DNA from 2 places in the Tardiphaga sp. 813_E8_N1_3 genome. Region 2 is predicted to be linked to the other one. Evidence: predicted binding sites of a transcription regulator. Region 2 holds the regulator's gene; the other holds the start of a gene.

Region 1 (7,602 bases), 200 kb from region 2:
CATCGCCGGGCTGGTCTCATTCCTGGTCATCTGGTTGATTCACGGATGGATTTACCGCTGGCCCTCGACCCGCAAGACTGACGAGGAGATCGATGCTGCGTTGACGCGCTTTGCCTGGCCGGGCTATCGCTGGCGGCAGAAATTGCGCGGTCGTGACGTCGGCCCCGCGCCCAATTCAACCGAAATTTCCCGATTGGACGTTCGATGACCACGATCCTGAAGAGCCTGCCCAAAGGAAAAAACGTCGGCATCGCGTTCTCCGGCGGGCTGGACACGTCAGCCGCGCTGCTGTGGATGAAGCAGAAGGGCGCCAAAGTCTTCGCCTATACCGCAAATCTCGGCCAACCCGACGAGGCCGACTACGACGAGATCCCGCGCAAGGCCATGGAGTTCGGCGCCGAGAAGGCCCGCCTCGTCGATTGCCGCGCGCAACTGGTCCATGAAGGCATCGCCGCCATTCAAGCTGGCGCCTTCCATGTCTCGACCGGCGGCATCGCCTATTTCAACACCACGCCCCTCGGACGCGCCGTCACCGGCACGATGCTGGTCTCGGCCATGAAGGAAGACGGCGTCAACATCTGGGGCGACGGCTCGACCTATAAGGGCAACGATATCGAGCGGTTCTACCGCTACGGCCTGCTGACCAATCCAGACCTGAAGATCTACAAGCCCTGGCTCGACGATCAGTTCATCGACGAACTCGGCGGCCGCGCAGAAATGTCGGCATTCATGACGGCCCACGGCTTCGCCTACAAGATGTCAGCCGAGAAGGCGTATTCGACCGACAGCAATCTGCTCGGCGCCACCCACGAGGCCAAGGATCTCGAACACCTCGATAGCGGCATCAAGATCGTCAATCCGATCATGGGCGTGCCGTTCTGGCGCGACGACTGCGCCGTCAAGGCCGAGAAGGTCGTGGTGCGGTTCGTCGACGGCCAGCCCGTTGCACTGAATGGTCAGACCTTCACTGACGCTGTCGCGCTGTTCCTCGAAGCCAATGTCATCGGCGGTCGCCACGGCCTCGGCATGAGCGACCAGATCGAGAACCGCATCATCGAAGCGAAGAGCCGCGGCATCTATGAAGCGCCCGGCATGGCGCTGCTGCACATCGCCTATGAGCGTCTCGTGACCGGCATCCACAACGAGGACACCATCGAGCAGTACCGCATGAGCGGCATGAAGCTCGGCCGGCTGCTCTATCAGGGCCGCTGGTTCGACTCGCAGGCCCTGATGCTGCGCGAGACCGCACAGCGCTGGGTGGCCCGCGCCATCACCGGCGAAGTAACGCTCGAACTGCGCCGCGGCAATGACTACTCGATCCTGAACACCGAGAGCCCCAACCTGACCTACGCGCCGGAGCGGCTGAGCATGGAGAAGGTCGAGGACGCGCCGTTCACGCCGGCAGACCGGATCGGCCAGCTCACCATGCGCAATCTCGACATCACCGATACCCGCGCGAAGCTGGATCTCTACGCGAAAACGGGCCTGTTGAGCGCCGGCGAAGGCTCGAACATTCCAAAGCTGGGTAGCGACAAGGATTAAGCCACGCAATCGCGTAGCCCGGATGAGCAAAGCGACATCCGGGCTACGGACTACGTTTTCATGCCATCGCTACATCTTCATCGACAGCTCGACGTCATCGCCGAACGAGACCGACAGGTAACCGTTCGCGGGATTGCGGACATAAGCGAGATAGTCGGGGCTGTAATCCGCATTGTCAGCGATAGCAAAAGCACCGGGCTTGAGGCGGCTTTCGACGATCGCAAGCACCTCCGGATAAAGCGCCTTGGCGCCATCGAGCAGCAGCAGATCGATCGTATCGGGCAGATCGGTACGCAGCGTCTGCAACGCGTCGCCTTCACGGAATTCAACCAGATCGATCAGGCCGCCTTCGGCGAGATTCTGCCGCGCGATGACGATCTTCGAGGGCTCGAATTCGCTCGTGATCAACCGGCCTCCGCCGTTGTCGTGGAGCGCCGCCGCCATATGCAGCGTCGAAATCCCGAATGACGTGCCGAATTCGACGATTGATCGCGCACTGGTCGATCGCGCCAGCATGTAAAGCAGCGCACCAGTCGCGCGCGACACGGCGAGCGGGACATCCCTGAACCGGCTGTAGAGATCGACATAGTCGGTCTTGCTCTGCATCATCCCCTGCCGATCGTTCTCAGACAGGTCGGCGACGGCCTGGCTGGTGCGGGACCGTGCGGCATCTGCTTCTTCAAACAGACGCTTGAGAAGGGGGCCGACGGGATCCGTCGTGAGTGTGATCATGATATTTCCTGCAAAAAAGACGCTTGATTGCGCCCCTCTGAAAATACGAATATTTATTCGCATTCGCTAATCGCATTGCGGAGACGGTAAATGGCACGTCGCACAAGCCCTTCGATTCATTCGAGAAAACAGCCACAACAGGCACGCTCGGAAGAGCTGGTCAGCGCCATTCTCGAGGCTGCTATTCAGGTTTTGGCGAAAGAGGGATTTCACCGCTTCACCACCGCGCGCGTGGCCGAGAAGGCCGGTGTCAGCGTCGGATCGCTCTATCAATACTTCCCGAACAAGGCGTCGATCCTGTTTCGCTTGCAGAGCGACGAATGGCGCGACACCAACAACATGCTCCACCAGATTCTGGAGGATGAAAGTGCATCGCCATCTACGCGTCTGCGCAAACTGGTCCATGCCTTCATCAAATCGGAATGCGACGAGGCCGATATTCGCCATGCGCTCGATGGCGCTGCGCCGCTCTATCGGGATGCTCCGGAATCCCGCAAGGCCAAGGCGGCAGGACGACGCACATTCGCGACCTTCATCGCGCATGCACTGCCAGCGGCGACTGAGGAAAGGAGATCACTCGTCGTCGATGTCATCACCTCGACCTTGAGCGGAGTAGGAAAGGACTTTTCCATGCGCCCGCGATCGACGGCCGAGATCGAGCTTTTTGCAGAAGGCCTAGCGGACATGCTCTGCAGTTACCTGGAAGGTTCCGGGAGAAATGAAACCTAGCGCCTCGGACTGCCGTTGCGTGATCGCAACGCATGTCACCCGTTAGTCATCCAACTGTCGTAATGGAGACCGCGCCCCTAAGCTGGGCGCTTCAGGGGATATCCGTGTCATGTCGAGAACCTTTATTGCGGCCGCCGCGATGCTGCTACTGACGAGCACATCGCTGCCAGCACAAACCATCTATCCGATCGACCGCGCAGAGATCCTGGCGGGCTCGAAATTCGACTTCAAGGTCGAACTGCCCGAGAAGATCGCAGCCGCCGACATCAAGGTCACGATCAACGGCGCCGACCAGAGCGCGGCGCTCGGCAAGACAGCTGACTATATCGAGCGCGAGGATGGCAAGGACCAGTCAGCGCTACTGTTGCGCGACGTCACGCTGGACAAGCCCGGCACCTACAAGATCGACGTCACGGCCGGCGCGCTCACCAGGTCGGTGACGTGGAACGTTTATGACACCGGCGCGCGCAAGGCGAAGAACGTCATCCTGTTCATCGGCGACGGCATGTCGCTGTCGCACCGCGTCGCCGCGCGAATCCTGTCCAAGGGAATCAGCGAGGGCAAGAGCAGCGGCAAGCTCGCCATGGATGACATGCCGCATATGGCGCTGGTCGGCACTGCCGGCACCGATTCGATCATCACGGACTCGGCGAATTCCGCGAGCGCCTACACCACCGGGCACAAGTCGGCGACCAATGCGCTCGGCGTCTATGCGGACCGTACTCGCGATGTGTTCGACGATCCGCGCGTCGAGACGATCACCAGCCTCGTCAAACGCAAGCTCGACCTCGCCGTCGGCATCGTCACCAATACCGAGATCGAAGACGCAACGCCGGCCTCGATGGTCGCGCATACCCGCCGCCGCGCTGCCTATGACGAAATCGTCGCGCAGATGTTCGCGGCAAAGCCCGATGTCATCCTCGGCGGCGGCGCGGCGAACTTCCTGCCTCAAGCGGCCGAGACCTCGAAGCGCCGCGACGATGCGGACTACATCGCGAAGTTCAAGGATGCCGGCTATCCCTATGTGAAGACCGCCGGCGAGATGAAGGCAATCGCCGACAAGCCCGACACGACCAAGCTGCTCGGCCTGTTCACGCCCGGCAATATGGACGGCGTGCTCGACCGCAAATTCCTCAAGGGCGGCGGCGTCAGGAAATATCCGGAGCAACCCGATCTGACCGAACAGGTGCAGGCCGCGCTCAATGTGCTGTCGCGCAACGACAAGGGATTTGTCCTGATGGTCGAGTCCGGCTTGATCGACAAGTATGCGCATCTGCTCGACATGGACCGCGCCGTCTACGAGGTCATCATGCTCGACAATGCCGTGAAGTTGGCTCGCGACTGGGCCGCCAAGCGCGGCGACGATACGCTGATCCTCGTCGTCTCCGACCACAGCCATCCCAACAGCCTGGTCGGCACCATCAATGACGACATGAGCAAGGAGTCGAACCTGCCACTCCGCGAGCGGATCGGCGTCTATGACAAGGCCGGCTTCCCGAATTATCCGGCGCCGGATGCAGAAGGCTATCCATCGCGCATCGATGTCAGCCGGCGGCTTGCGATCATGTCGGCCAGCCTGCCCGACCACTATGAGACGCTGCGGCCGAAGCTCGACGGCCCGAACGATCCCACCGAGAAGGGCGAGGAACCCGGCACCTTCAAGGCCAACGAGAAATACAAGAATGCGCCCGGCAGCATGCTGCGGCTCGGCAACCTGCCGGCCATGATGGGCGCCAGCGTGCATTCCGGCGAGGACGTCATCCTCACCGCCACCGGCCCCGGCAGCGACCGCGTGAAGGGCGCGATGGACAATACGGAAGTGTTTCGCGTGATGGTGGATGCGTTGGGATTGGCGGCGAAGTAGCAGCGGAGCTCCGCTTATCCCTCCCCCTAGCGTGGCGTAGCCACGCTAGGGGGAGGGTGGCACGACTGCGAGCGTTCAGCGAGCATCGTGACGGGTGGGGTGTTGCCACACACTCCGTCCTTCCGTGGGAGAGACCCCACCCCGGCCTATCGGCCGACCCTCCCCGCTGCGCGGCTTCGCCGCTTGGGGGAGGGAGACCGCAACGACAGCGCTTCAACAATCAACGAAAACAAAAGTGGCCGGGATTGCTCCCGGCCACTTTCATTTTCTACTCGCCTCAGCGACGCGGCGGTGCCGTGCCCGGAGGCGGCGGGGGCAGCGACGCCTGACCGCCGTTCAACAGCGGCGTGATGTTGCGGATCGTGACGCGGCGGTTCTGGCGCTCCGGGCCGTCGGTCTGGATCTTCAGATACTGCTCGCCATACCCCTGCGACGTCAGGTTTTCCGCCGGCACCTGGAATTGCTGGGTGAGCAATTCAGCCGCCGACTGCGCGCGGCGATCCGACAGCGACAGATTGTCGACGTCCGATCCGACCGCATCGGTGTGCCCCTCGATGAGGAACACCGCACGCGGGTTGCGCGAGATTGCCCGGTTCAGACCATCTGCGATCACCTGCAGCTTCGAGGCCTGGTCCGGCGGGATGTCCCACGAGCCTAGCTCGAAGTTGATCGAGTCCAGATCGATCGACGGCATGCGCTGGCGCACCATCGGGCTGTAGCGGATTTCATCCAGCGTATAGCGGCGCTCGATGCGATCTACCGGAGGCGCAATCAGCGTATCGTAGACGAGATCGGGCGAGGCCTGATCGTAATCGACGATATAGCGGTTCTGCGGAATCCGGATCATCGGCGGCGGCAGATCGACATAGAAGCCGAGACCACCCGGACCGCCGGGGCCACGCGGACCGCGGAACGAGTTATCGATGATGATGATCTCGCGTCCCTCCCGATCCCTGCGGATACGTCGCAGCAGCTGACCGTCGCGGCCAACCACCGTGATGATCTGCGAACCGTCGGGACGGATCACGATGGTCCGGTCCTCACCGCCGACCCGATCCGTACGGATGTCACGCGCGCCGTAGCGGAAGCGATCGACTTCGTTGTGGCGGATGAACGACTGACCGCTCGGATCCTGCACGATGATGCGCCCAGGTTCGGTGATGATCGTGCGACCACCTTCCTGGCGCTCGCTGCGCTGGCCGCGGAAATCGCCCATGTTGCGCGGGCCCTGGGGGGCAGCGCCCGGTGCGATCGGCGTCAGCGCTGCTGCTGGCGGCGGCGCCTGAGGGATCGGCGCCGTCACCGTTGGTGCGGGCGGCTGCACGACCTTGATGTTGCCACCACCGGGCGCGACCACGACAGGTGCAGCAGTGCTCGTGGGCGGGGCAGCGGCGGGTGCCGCAGCGTTCGGCGGCGTGCCGGGTGCACCGGGCGCGCCTGCGCCCGGGCCACCGGGAGGACCACCACGACGACCATCCGGACCACGTCCGTCAGGACCACGCCCATCAGGGCCACCGGGGCGACCTGACGGAGGCGCACCCGCAGCGGGCGGTGTACCAGGCGCAGCCGGAGCTACCGAAGGCGCCGGTGCTGCAGCAGGAGGCGTTGCCGCAGGGGGAGTCGCAGCCGCTGGCGGCGTTGCCGGTGTTGGAGCCGGTGTCGGCGCAGCAGCAGGCGCTGGCCGCGCGGCAGGCGGTGTCACCGGGGCTGCAGCTGGCGGTGTTGCGGGCGGCGTAGGACGTGCGCCGGCCGGCGGCGTTGCACCCGGCTCACGGCGCTCAGGACGTCCTTCGCCAGGCTCGCGACGTTCGGGACGCACAGCGGGCGGCGTTGGCGCTGAAGGAGCTACAGGCGCAGCAGTGGGCGCTGGAGGTGCGGCGCGCGGGGCCGGAGGCGCGACGGGAGCCGGCGGTGGAGCTGGGCGCGGCGGCGGAGCGGCCGCAGGTGGCGGGGGTGGCGGCGGTGCCGGGCGCGGAGGTGCAGCCGCAGGCGGCGGCGCAGCAGGAGGTGCCGGAGGCGCGGGACGCGCAGCAGGGGGAGCCGGTGGTGGTGGCGGTGGCGCCGCAGGGCGCGCGGCTGGCGGCGCAGCGGCAGGAGGCGCAGCAGCTGGCGGAGCCTTGGGTGGTGCCTTCGGGGGAGCCTTGGGCTCACCTTCAGGCGCAGCAGGTGCGGCCTGCGCGAGCACGATCGGCGCGTCGACACTCGACGCATAAGCAGCGGTCGCTGCGATATGCGCAACGCCGAGCGTCGTCGTGGCCAGCAATACGAGACGAAGTTTTGTCATGATAGACCTTGGGCCCCCGGATAAGGATCTTCAACAAACTGATTTTTGTCGGCCGAACAAATCGGCATATTGATCAACTGATATGCATTGGGCCGGAATGTGGCGACAGGCAAATGCAAATTCGTTTTTATTTTCGACACGACAATGGCCCAAACGCGCTTTGTTCATTGCGCGTTCAGGCCATTGATCTGTAGTTCGCTACATCACTGCCGCTGCATCATTGCAGGCGGCTGTTGACCCGGATTGATATCAGGATTCGGCAACGGCACTTCATCGGGCCTATCTCCCGGCAGCTCGTTCGGTCGCGACGGTTCGCCGGGGTCATGCACCGGTGGCGGCACCTCGGGCTGCGGATAGCCCGGCGGGCTCTCCTGCGGCGGCTCGGCGGGCTGGCCGGGCTTGATCGGCGGATCCTCGACGGGATCGATGCCGGGTGAACTCATCATCGACA
Region 2 (7,602 bases):
CCATGACAATGTGCTGGACTTCGGGGCGCGTGGTTGGCTCGCCATCGATCCGAAGCACATCATCGGCGAGCGCGGCTTCGACTTCGCCAACATTTTCACCAACCCGGATCTCTCGGACCCCACGCGCCCGGTCTCAACCTTGCCAGGCCGTTTCCAGCGGCGTGTCGAGGTCGTCAGCGACGCAGCGAAACTCGATCGCCATCGCTTGCTGCAATGGGTCCTGGCGTGGACCGGCCTCTCGGCCGCATGGTTCCTCGGCGACGACGATCCGGCGAGCATCGACCTTCAGGTGGCCGAGCTGGCCGCGACAGAACTCGATCGCTGATCGCGCCTCACGCCACAGCGTTGAGGCACCAGGCCAGAATGCCCTTCTGCGCATGCAGGCGATTTTCGGCCTCGTCGAACACCACCGACTGCGGACCGTCGATCACCTCGTCGGTGACCTCCTCGCCGCGATGCGCCGGCAGGCAGTGCATGAAGAGTGCGTCGGGCTTGGCCAGCGACATCAGGCGCGCATTGACCTGATAGGGTTTCAACAGGTTGTGGCGGGTCTCGCCGTCCTTATCGCCCATCGACACCCAGGTGTCGGTGACGACGCAATCGACGCCCTTCACCATCGCATCGGGATCGTCGCTGAAGGTGATCGGCGCGTTTGCCGCCTTGACCCAGTCCTTGAACGGCTTCTTCGGCGACAACTGCGGCGGCGTCGCGATATTGAGCTTGAACTGGAAGCGCTCGGCCGCATGGGCCCAGGACATCAGTACATTGTTGTCGTCGCCGGTCCAGGCCACGGTGCGCCCCTTGATCGGACCGCGGTGCTCCTCATAGGTCATGACATCCGCCATCACCTGGCAGGGATGCGAGAAGCGCGTCAGGCCGTTGATGACCGGCACGGTCGCGTTTTCCGCGAGCTCCACCAGCGAGTCATGATTGAGGATGCGGATCATGATGATGTCGACGAAGCGCGACAGCACGCGCGCGGTGTCGGCAATGGTCTCGCCGCGACCGAGCTGCATTTCGGCGCCGGTGAGCATCACGACGTCGCCGCCGAGCTGGCGCATGCCGACCTCGAACGACACGCGGGTGCGCGTCGAGGGCTTTTCGAAGATCATCGCCAGCGTCTTGTTCTTGAGCGGACGATCGGGCTCGGCATTCGAGCCATCCCGCCCCTTCAGCTTCGCCTTCATGGCGGCAGCCGCGTTCATGATATTGCGCAACTCGCTGGCCGGCACGGCCGTGAGATCGAGGAAATGCCGCGGTGACGTGCTCATCACGCGGCTCCCTGCGTCTTGTCGGGTGAGCCGAGCGCTACGCAGGCCTGTTCGAGCCGCTGCACGGCCTGCTCGATCTCGGACTCGCTGACGATCAGCGGCGGCAGGAAGCGCACCACATTGTCGCCGGCGCCAACCGTCAGCAGCTTCGCGTCACGCAATGCTGCCACGAGATCGCCCGCCGGCACCACGGCCTTGAGGCCGATCAGAAGACCTTCGCCGCGCACTTCGCTGAGCACATCTGGATGGCCATCGACCACGCCCGCGAGTTTCTGTTTCAACAGCAGCGACATCTTCTTCACATGGTCGAAGAAACCGGGCTTCAGCATGATATCGAGCACGGAATTCGCCGCGGCCACCGCCAGCGGATTGCCGCCAAAGGTCGAGCCGTGCGAGCCGGGCGCCATGCCTTCGGCCGCTTCCGCCGAGAGAAGGCACGCGCCGATCGGGAAACCGCCGCCGAGTGCCTTGGCCAGCGCCATGACATCCGGCGTCACGCCGATGCGCTGATAGGCAAACAGTTCGCCGGTGCGGCCCATGCCGGTCTGCACTTCGTCGAAGATCAAAAGTATGCCGTTCTTGTCGCAAAGTTCGCGCAGCGCGCCAAAGAACGCGTTGCTCGGCGCACGCACGCCACCCTCACCCTGCAGCGGCTCGATGAGAATGCCGGCAGTGTTCGGGCCGATGGCCTTCTTCACGGCTTCGATATCGCCGAGCGGCAACTGGTCGAAGCCGTCGAGCGGCGTGCCGTAGCCTTCGAGATATTTCGCGGCGCCCGTCGCCGCCAGCGTGCCGAGGGTGCGGCCATGGAACGCGCCTTCAAAGGTGATGATGCGCGTGCGCTCGGGGTGGCCCTTGGAGAAATGATAGTGGCGGGTCACCTTGATCGCGCATTCCATCGCTTCCGCACCCGAATTGGCGAAGAACACGAAGTCGGCAAAGCTCTGTTCGCACAGCCGCGCGGCGAGGCGCTCGCCGTCCGGGCTCTTGAACAGGTTCGACATGTGCCAGAGCTTGGTGGCCTGCTCCTGCAATGCGGCGACCATATGTGGGTGCGCATGGCCAAGTGCGTTCACGGCAACGCCGCTGGTGAAATCGAGGTAGCGCTCGCCGTCGGTTCCAATCAGCCACGCGCCTTCACCGCGCTCGAAAGCGACATCCGCACGCGCGAAAACAGGCAGCAAGTGGGCCTGAGAGAGGGGCGAAGACGTTGCGTTGCTGGTCATAACCGATCCGATCGAAAAGACTGCGGCCGCGTCGATGACAATTGTGCGAAATCGAACAACGGACCCTAGAAACGAAACGTGCCGCCCTTCTCGGGCGGCACGTGGGCATTATTCTATGTGTGCTGTGAAGACTGTCAACCGCGCACTGCGGCTTTCGAGTCACACGGAGTCGCAGAAAAAGCCGATTTTGCAGCTTTATTTGCAGAAGCATGTGGACGCGGCATGCCCGACTCTTGCGCGCGAGTCACGGCATATTGTAGCTTTTGTCTCGTCGGATACGACATCTCGTGCGGCGGTAGACCTTTTAATGACACATCCAGTGCGGCGTAACAGCCGGACGCGAAATTCGCGCCCGGTGAGCGCTAAGGGATTCTGACCGCAGGGATTTTTGAAGTCTCAACTCGCAGCGCTGACCGGTGCTCTGGCGCTTACGAAGGGAAAATGGCGATGACGGTAATGACATGGACCGACGATCGCGTCGAACAGTTGAAGAAACTCTGGGAAGGCGGCCTCTCCGCCAGCCAGATCGCCGCGGAACTCGGCAACGTGACCCGCAATGCCGTGATCGGCAAGGTGCACCGTCTCGGCCTGTCCGGCCGCGCCAAGAGCCCCTCCTCGGCAGCTCCGCGGCAGCGCAAGGCGCGCCCGGCCCAGCAGATGGTACGCGTCGCCCGCCCGATGGCCCGCGGCAACACCGCGCTGGCCCATAATTACGAGATCGAGGCGGAGCCCGATCCGATCGCCTATGACAACATCGTACCGATCAGCCAGCGCCTGTCGCTGGTCGAGCTCAACGATGCCACCTGCCACTGGCCGATCGGCGATCCGTCGAGCGCGGATTTTTACTTCTGCGGCGGCAGGGCCCTGGCTGGCGCCCCCTATTGCGCACATCACTCGCGCATCGCCTATCAGCCGGCGAGCGACCGCCGCCGCGCGGTACCGAAGCCCACGCGCTGAGCTGGAAGATATCTAAACCAAATGAAAATGCCCGGTGATGAGCCGGGCATTTTTTTGTTTTGGATGGTGATTGCCGGGGCGCTTGCGTTGACACTCGGTGTCGTCCCCGCGAAGGCGGGGACCCATAACCACCGAAAGAGTGGTTGGGGCGTATTCGCAGGCGTCCTGGATAGAGCCGAGAAGACGGAGGCTATGGGTCCCCGCCTTCGCGGGGACGACACAGCGTGTGTTGTTACTCCGCCGCCTTGTCGAACCGGTCGTCCAGCGCATAGCCGGCGCCGCGCACGGTGCGGATCGGATCGGGCTCACCGGCGGGATTGAGCAGCTTGCGCAGGCGGCCGATATGCACGTCGACGGTGCGCTCGTCGATATAGATGTCGCGGCCCCAGACGCTGTCGAGCAACTGCTCGCGGCTGAATACGCGGCCCGGATGTTCCAGGAAGAACTCCAGCAGGCGATATTCGGTCGGACCGAGATCGATCGGACGGCTTGAGCGCACAACGCGGCGCTTGTCGCGGTCGAGTTCGATATCGCCGAAAGCGAGCACGGTGGCGAGACGCTCGGGAGCTGCACGACGGAGCAGACCCTTCACGCGGGCCAGGAGCTCCGGCACCGAAAACGGCTTGACGATATAGTCGTCGGCGCCGGTGGCGAGACCGCGAACACGCTCGCTCTCTTCGCCGCGCGCCGTCAGCATGATGATCGGCAATGCCTTGGTTTCGGGCCGCGCGCGCAGGCGGCGGCACAGTTCGATGCCGGACAGACCCGGCAGCATCCAGTCGAGCACCACGAGATCCGGCACCCGCTCCTTCAAGCGGGTGTCGGCATCGTCGCCGCGCGCGACAGTTTCAACATCATAGCCTTCGGCGTCGAGGTTGTAGCGAAGAAGCGTCGTGAGGGCTTCCTCGTCCTCCACCACCAGAATGCGTGCATTCACAGCCATATGGTCAATATCCTCAGTGACGTCCGACAAGCCTTTAGGCCATGATCCTTGCGGAAGACTGGCTTCCACTTTTCCGGATCATGCTTCAGACCGTCGGCGCATTCGCGAATGTGGTCATGTCGCCCTTCGGGCGCTTGTCGAGGATCTGCTGGCCCTCGATCATGTAGAACACGGTTTCTGCAATGTTGGTGGCGTGATCGCCGATCCGCTCGATGTTCTTGGCGCAGAACATCAGGTGGATACAGAACGAAATGTTACGCGGGTCTTCCATCATATAGGTAAGGAGTTCGCGGAACAGCGAGGTGCAGATCGCGTCGATTTCCTCGTCGCCCTTCCACACCGTCATCGCGGCGGGCAGATCGTGTGCGGCATAGGCGTCGAGCACGGCCTTGACCTGGGTGGTCACGAGGTCGGTCATGTGTTCGAGGCCGCGGATCAGCTTCAGCGGATGGAAATCGCTGTCGAGTGCATTGACGCGCTTGCCGATGTTCTTGGAGAGATCGCCGATCCGCTCCAGATCGGTGGCGACGCGCAGCGCGCCGACGATCTCGCGCAAATCGACAGCCATCGGCTGGCGCTTGGCGATGGTCAGCACGGCGCGCTCTTCGATCGTGCGCTGCAACTGGTCGATCTCGGCGTCGGTGGCGACAACGCGTGCACCGAGTGCGACGTCCCGGCGGATCAGCGCGTCGACGGATTCGACGATCTGCCGTTCCGCGAGGCCACCCATCTCGGCGACGAGACGGGTCAGCTCCTGCAGATCGTCGTCGAAAGCCTTGGTGGTGTGTTCAAAAGCCATATCTAAATCCTCCCGCGAATATGTCGCGTCAGCCGAAGCGGCCGGTGATGTAATCCTGGGTGCGGCGGTCGGTCGGCGACGTGAAGATCTTGTTGGTTTGATCGAACTCGATCAACTCGCCGAGATACATGAAGGCCGTGGTGTCGGAGACGCGGGCAGCCTGCTGCATGTTATGGGTGACGATCGCGATCGTGTACTGATCCTTCAACTCGTCGATCAGCTCCTCGATCTTCGCGGTCGAGATCGGATCCAGCGCCGAGCACGGCTCGTCGAACAGGATGACTTCCGGCCGAACCGCGATGGTGCGCGCAATGCACAGACGCTGCTGCTGACCGCCCGACAGGCTGAGGCCCGACGCGTTGAGCTTGTCCTTGACTTCGTTCCAGAGCGCACCGCCACGCAGCGCCTTCTCGACGCGCACGTCCATCTCCGACTTGGAGATCTTTTCATAGAGGCGAATACCGAAGGCGATGTTTTCGTAAATCGTCATCGGGAACGGAGTCGGCTTCTGGAACACCATGCCGACGCGGGCGCGCAGCAGGTTGAGGTCCAGCTTCGGATCCAGAATGTTCTGGTTGTCGAGCATGAGCTGACCTTCGGCGCGCTGGCCGGGATACAGATCATACATCCGGTTGAAGATGCGCAGCAGCGTGGACTTGCCGCAGCCTGACGGGCCGATGAACGCCGTCACGCGGTTCGCCATCAGCGTCAGATTGATCTTCTTCAGAGCGTGGTGTTCGCCATAGTAGAAGTTCAGGTCGCGCACGGTGACCTTGGGACGGGTCTCGCCCTGCAAGACCGACGGCGGCGGCATCGAGACGGAAGGAACGCCAGACGACACAGAAAGCTCACTCATTTTGCTGTCCTCTCGGCGCCGAGAATGCGCGCGCCAATGTTAAGGGCAAGTACGGTCAAGGTGATGATCAGGGCACCGCTCCAGGCGAGCTGCTTCCAGTACTCGTAGGGGCTCTGCACGAAGTTGTTGATGGTCACCGGCAGGTTGGCCATCGTCTTGGTGAGATCGAGACTGAAGAACTGGTTGCTCAGCGCGGTGAACAGCAGCGGCGCCGTTTCACCGGCGACGCGCGCGGTCGCCAGCAGCACGCCCGTGATCAGACCGGAACGGGCCGCACGATAAGCGATCCGCTTGATGACCAGGGAGCGCGGCAGGCCGAGCGCCGAGGCCGCTTCACGCAGCGGGTTCGGCACGAGACCAAGCATGTCTTCCGTGGTGCGAACCACGACGGGGATCACGATCACGGCGAGCGCAAGCGAACCGGCGAGAGCCGAGAAGCCGCCCATCGGAACCACCACCGCACCATAGACGAACAGGCCGATGATGATGGACGGGGCCGACAGCAACACGTCGTTGATGAAGCGGATCACCGAGGTGAGCTTGTCGTGCTTGCCGTATTCAGCGAGATAGGTGCCGGCAAACAGGCCGAGCGGTGCGCCTATGCCGACGCCGATCGCGGTCATGATGACCGAACCGACGATGGCATTGAGCAGGCCGCCTTCCATGGAGCCGGGCGGCGGCGTGTTCTGGGTGAATATCTGCAGGCTAATGCCAGCGAGACCGTTGTAGAACAGCGTGAACAGGATCAGCGCGAGCCAGGTGACGCCGAACAGGGCGGCACCGACACAGAGCAGGCGGATGATCGTATCGTGGCGACGGCGGGATGCGTAAATCGGGTTCATGTTAGTTGCCCGCCTTCTTTTCCAGACGTAGCAGCATCAGGCGCGCTGCCGAGAGCACGAAGAATGTCAGCACGAACAGCAGGAGGCCGAGCAGGATCAGACCCGATTGATGCAGACCGTCGCTCTCCGCGAACTCGCTGGCGATGGCTGCCGAGATCGTGGTGCCCGGGCCAAAGATCGAGCCTGTGATACGGAACGAGTTGCCGATGATGAAGGTCACCGCCATCGTTTCACCGAGCGCACGGCCGAGCGCCAGCATCACGCCACCGATTACACCAACGCGGGTATAGGGGATGACGACGTTGCGGACGACTTCCCAGGTGGTGCAGCCGACGCCGTAGGCGGCTTCCTTCAACACCGGCGGCACCGTCTTGAACACATCGACCGAGATCGAGGTGATGAAGGGTAGCACCATGATGGCGAGGATCAGCGACGCGTTGAACAGGCTGAGATAGGACGGCGGGCCGGCGAAGATCACGCCGAGGACCGGGACGCCTTCGAAAGCATTGATCATGAACGGCTGCACGTGGTTGGCCAGGAACGGGCCGAGCACGAAGAACCCCCACATGCCGTAGATGATCGAGGGAATACCGGCGAGAAGCTCGACCGCCATGCCGATCGGGCGGCGCAGCCAGTTCGGGCACAGTTCGGTGAGGAAGATCGCGATGCCGATGCCGACCGGAATGGCGATCGCCATCGCGATCACCG

The links. The regulator PhoB, encoded in region 2, activates phosphate uptake and scavenging genes when phosphate is short. The targets are predictions, from matches to a motif close to TGTCATNNANCTGTCAT.
Region 1: a site for PhoB is predicted at 3,048-3,064, ahead of AB8A33_RS25950 (alkaline phosphatase). Genes of this name have one in related genera too.

What each region holds. Positions count from the first base shown of each region.
Region 1 is NZ_JBPWQE010000001.1:5,488,111-5,495,712, forward strand. Features, by position in the region: gene AB8A33_RS25930 (phosphatase PAP2 family protein) at 1-208, shown strand, start outside; gene argG (argininosuccinate synthase) at 205-1,542, shown strand; gene AB8A33_RS25940 (O-methyltransferase) at 1,612-2,274, opposite strand; gene AB8A33_RS25945 (TetR family transcriptional regulator) at 2,365-3,003, shown strand; gene AB8A33_RS25950 (alkaline phosphatase) at 3,113-4,867, shown strand; gene AB8A33_RS25955 (OmpA family protein) at 5,145-7,151, opposite strand; gene AB8A33_RS25960 (hypothetical protein) at 7,355-7,602, opposite strand, start outside.
Region 2 is NZ_JBPWQE010000001.1:5,285,789-5,293,390, forward strand. Features, by position in the region: gene AB8A33_RS25035 (aminoglycoside phosphotransferase family protein) at 1-325, shown strand, start outside; gene argF (ornithine carbamoyltransferase) at 333-1,271, opposite strand; gene AB8A33_RS25045 (aspartate aminotransferase family protein) at 1,271-2,497, opposite strand; gene AB8A33_RS25050 (GcrA family cell cycle regulator) at 2,945-3,454, shown strand; gene phoB (phosphate regulon transcriptional regulator PhoB) at 3,687-4,391, opposite strand; gene phoU (phosphate signaling complex protein PhoU) at 4,483-5,196, opposite strand; gene pstB (phosphate ABC transporter ATP-binding protein PstB) at 5,225-6,052, opposite strand; gene pstA (phosphate ABC transporter permease PstA) at 6,049-6,894, opposite strand; gene pstC (phosphate ABC transporter permease subunit PstC) at 6,896-7,602, opposite strand, start outside.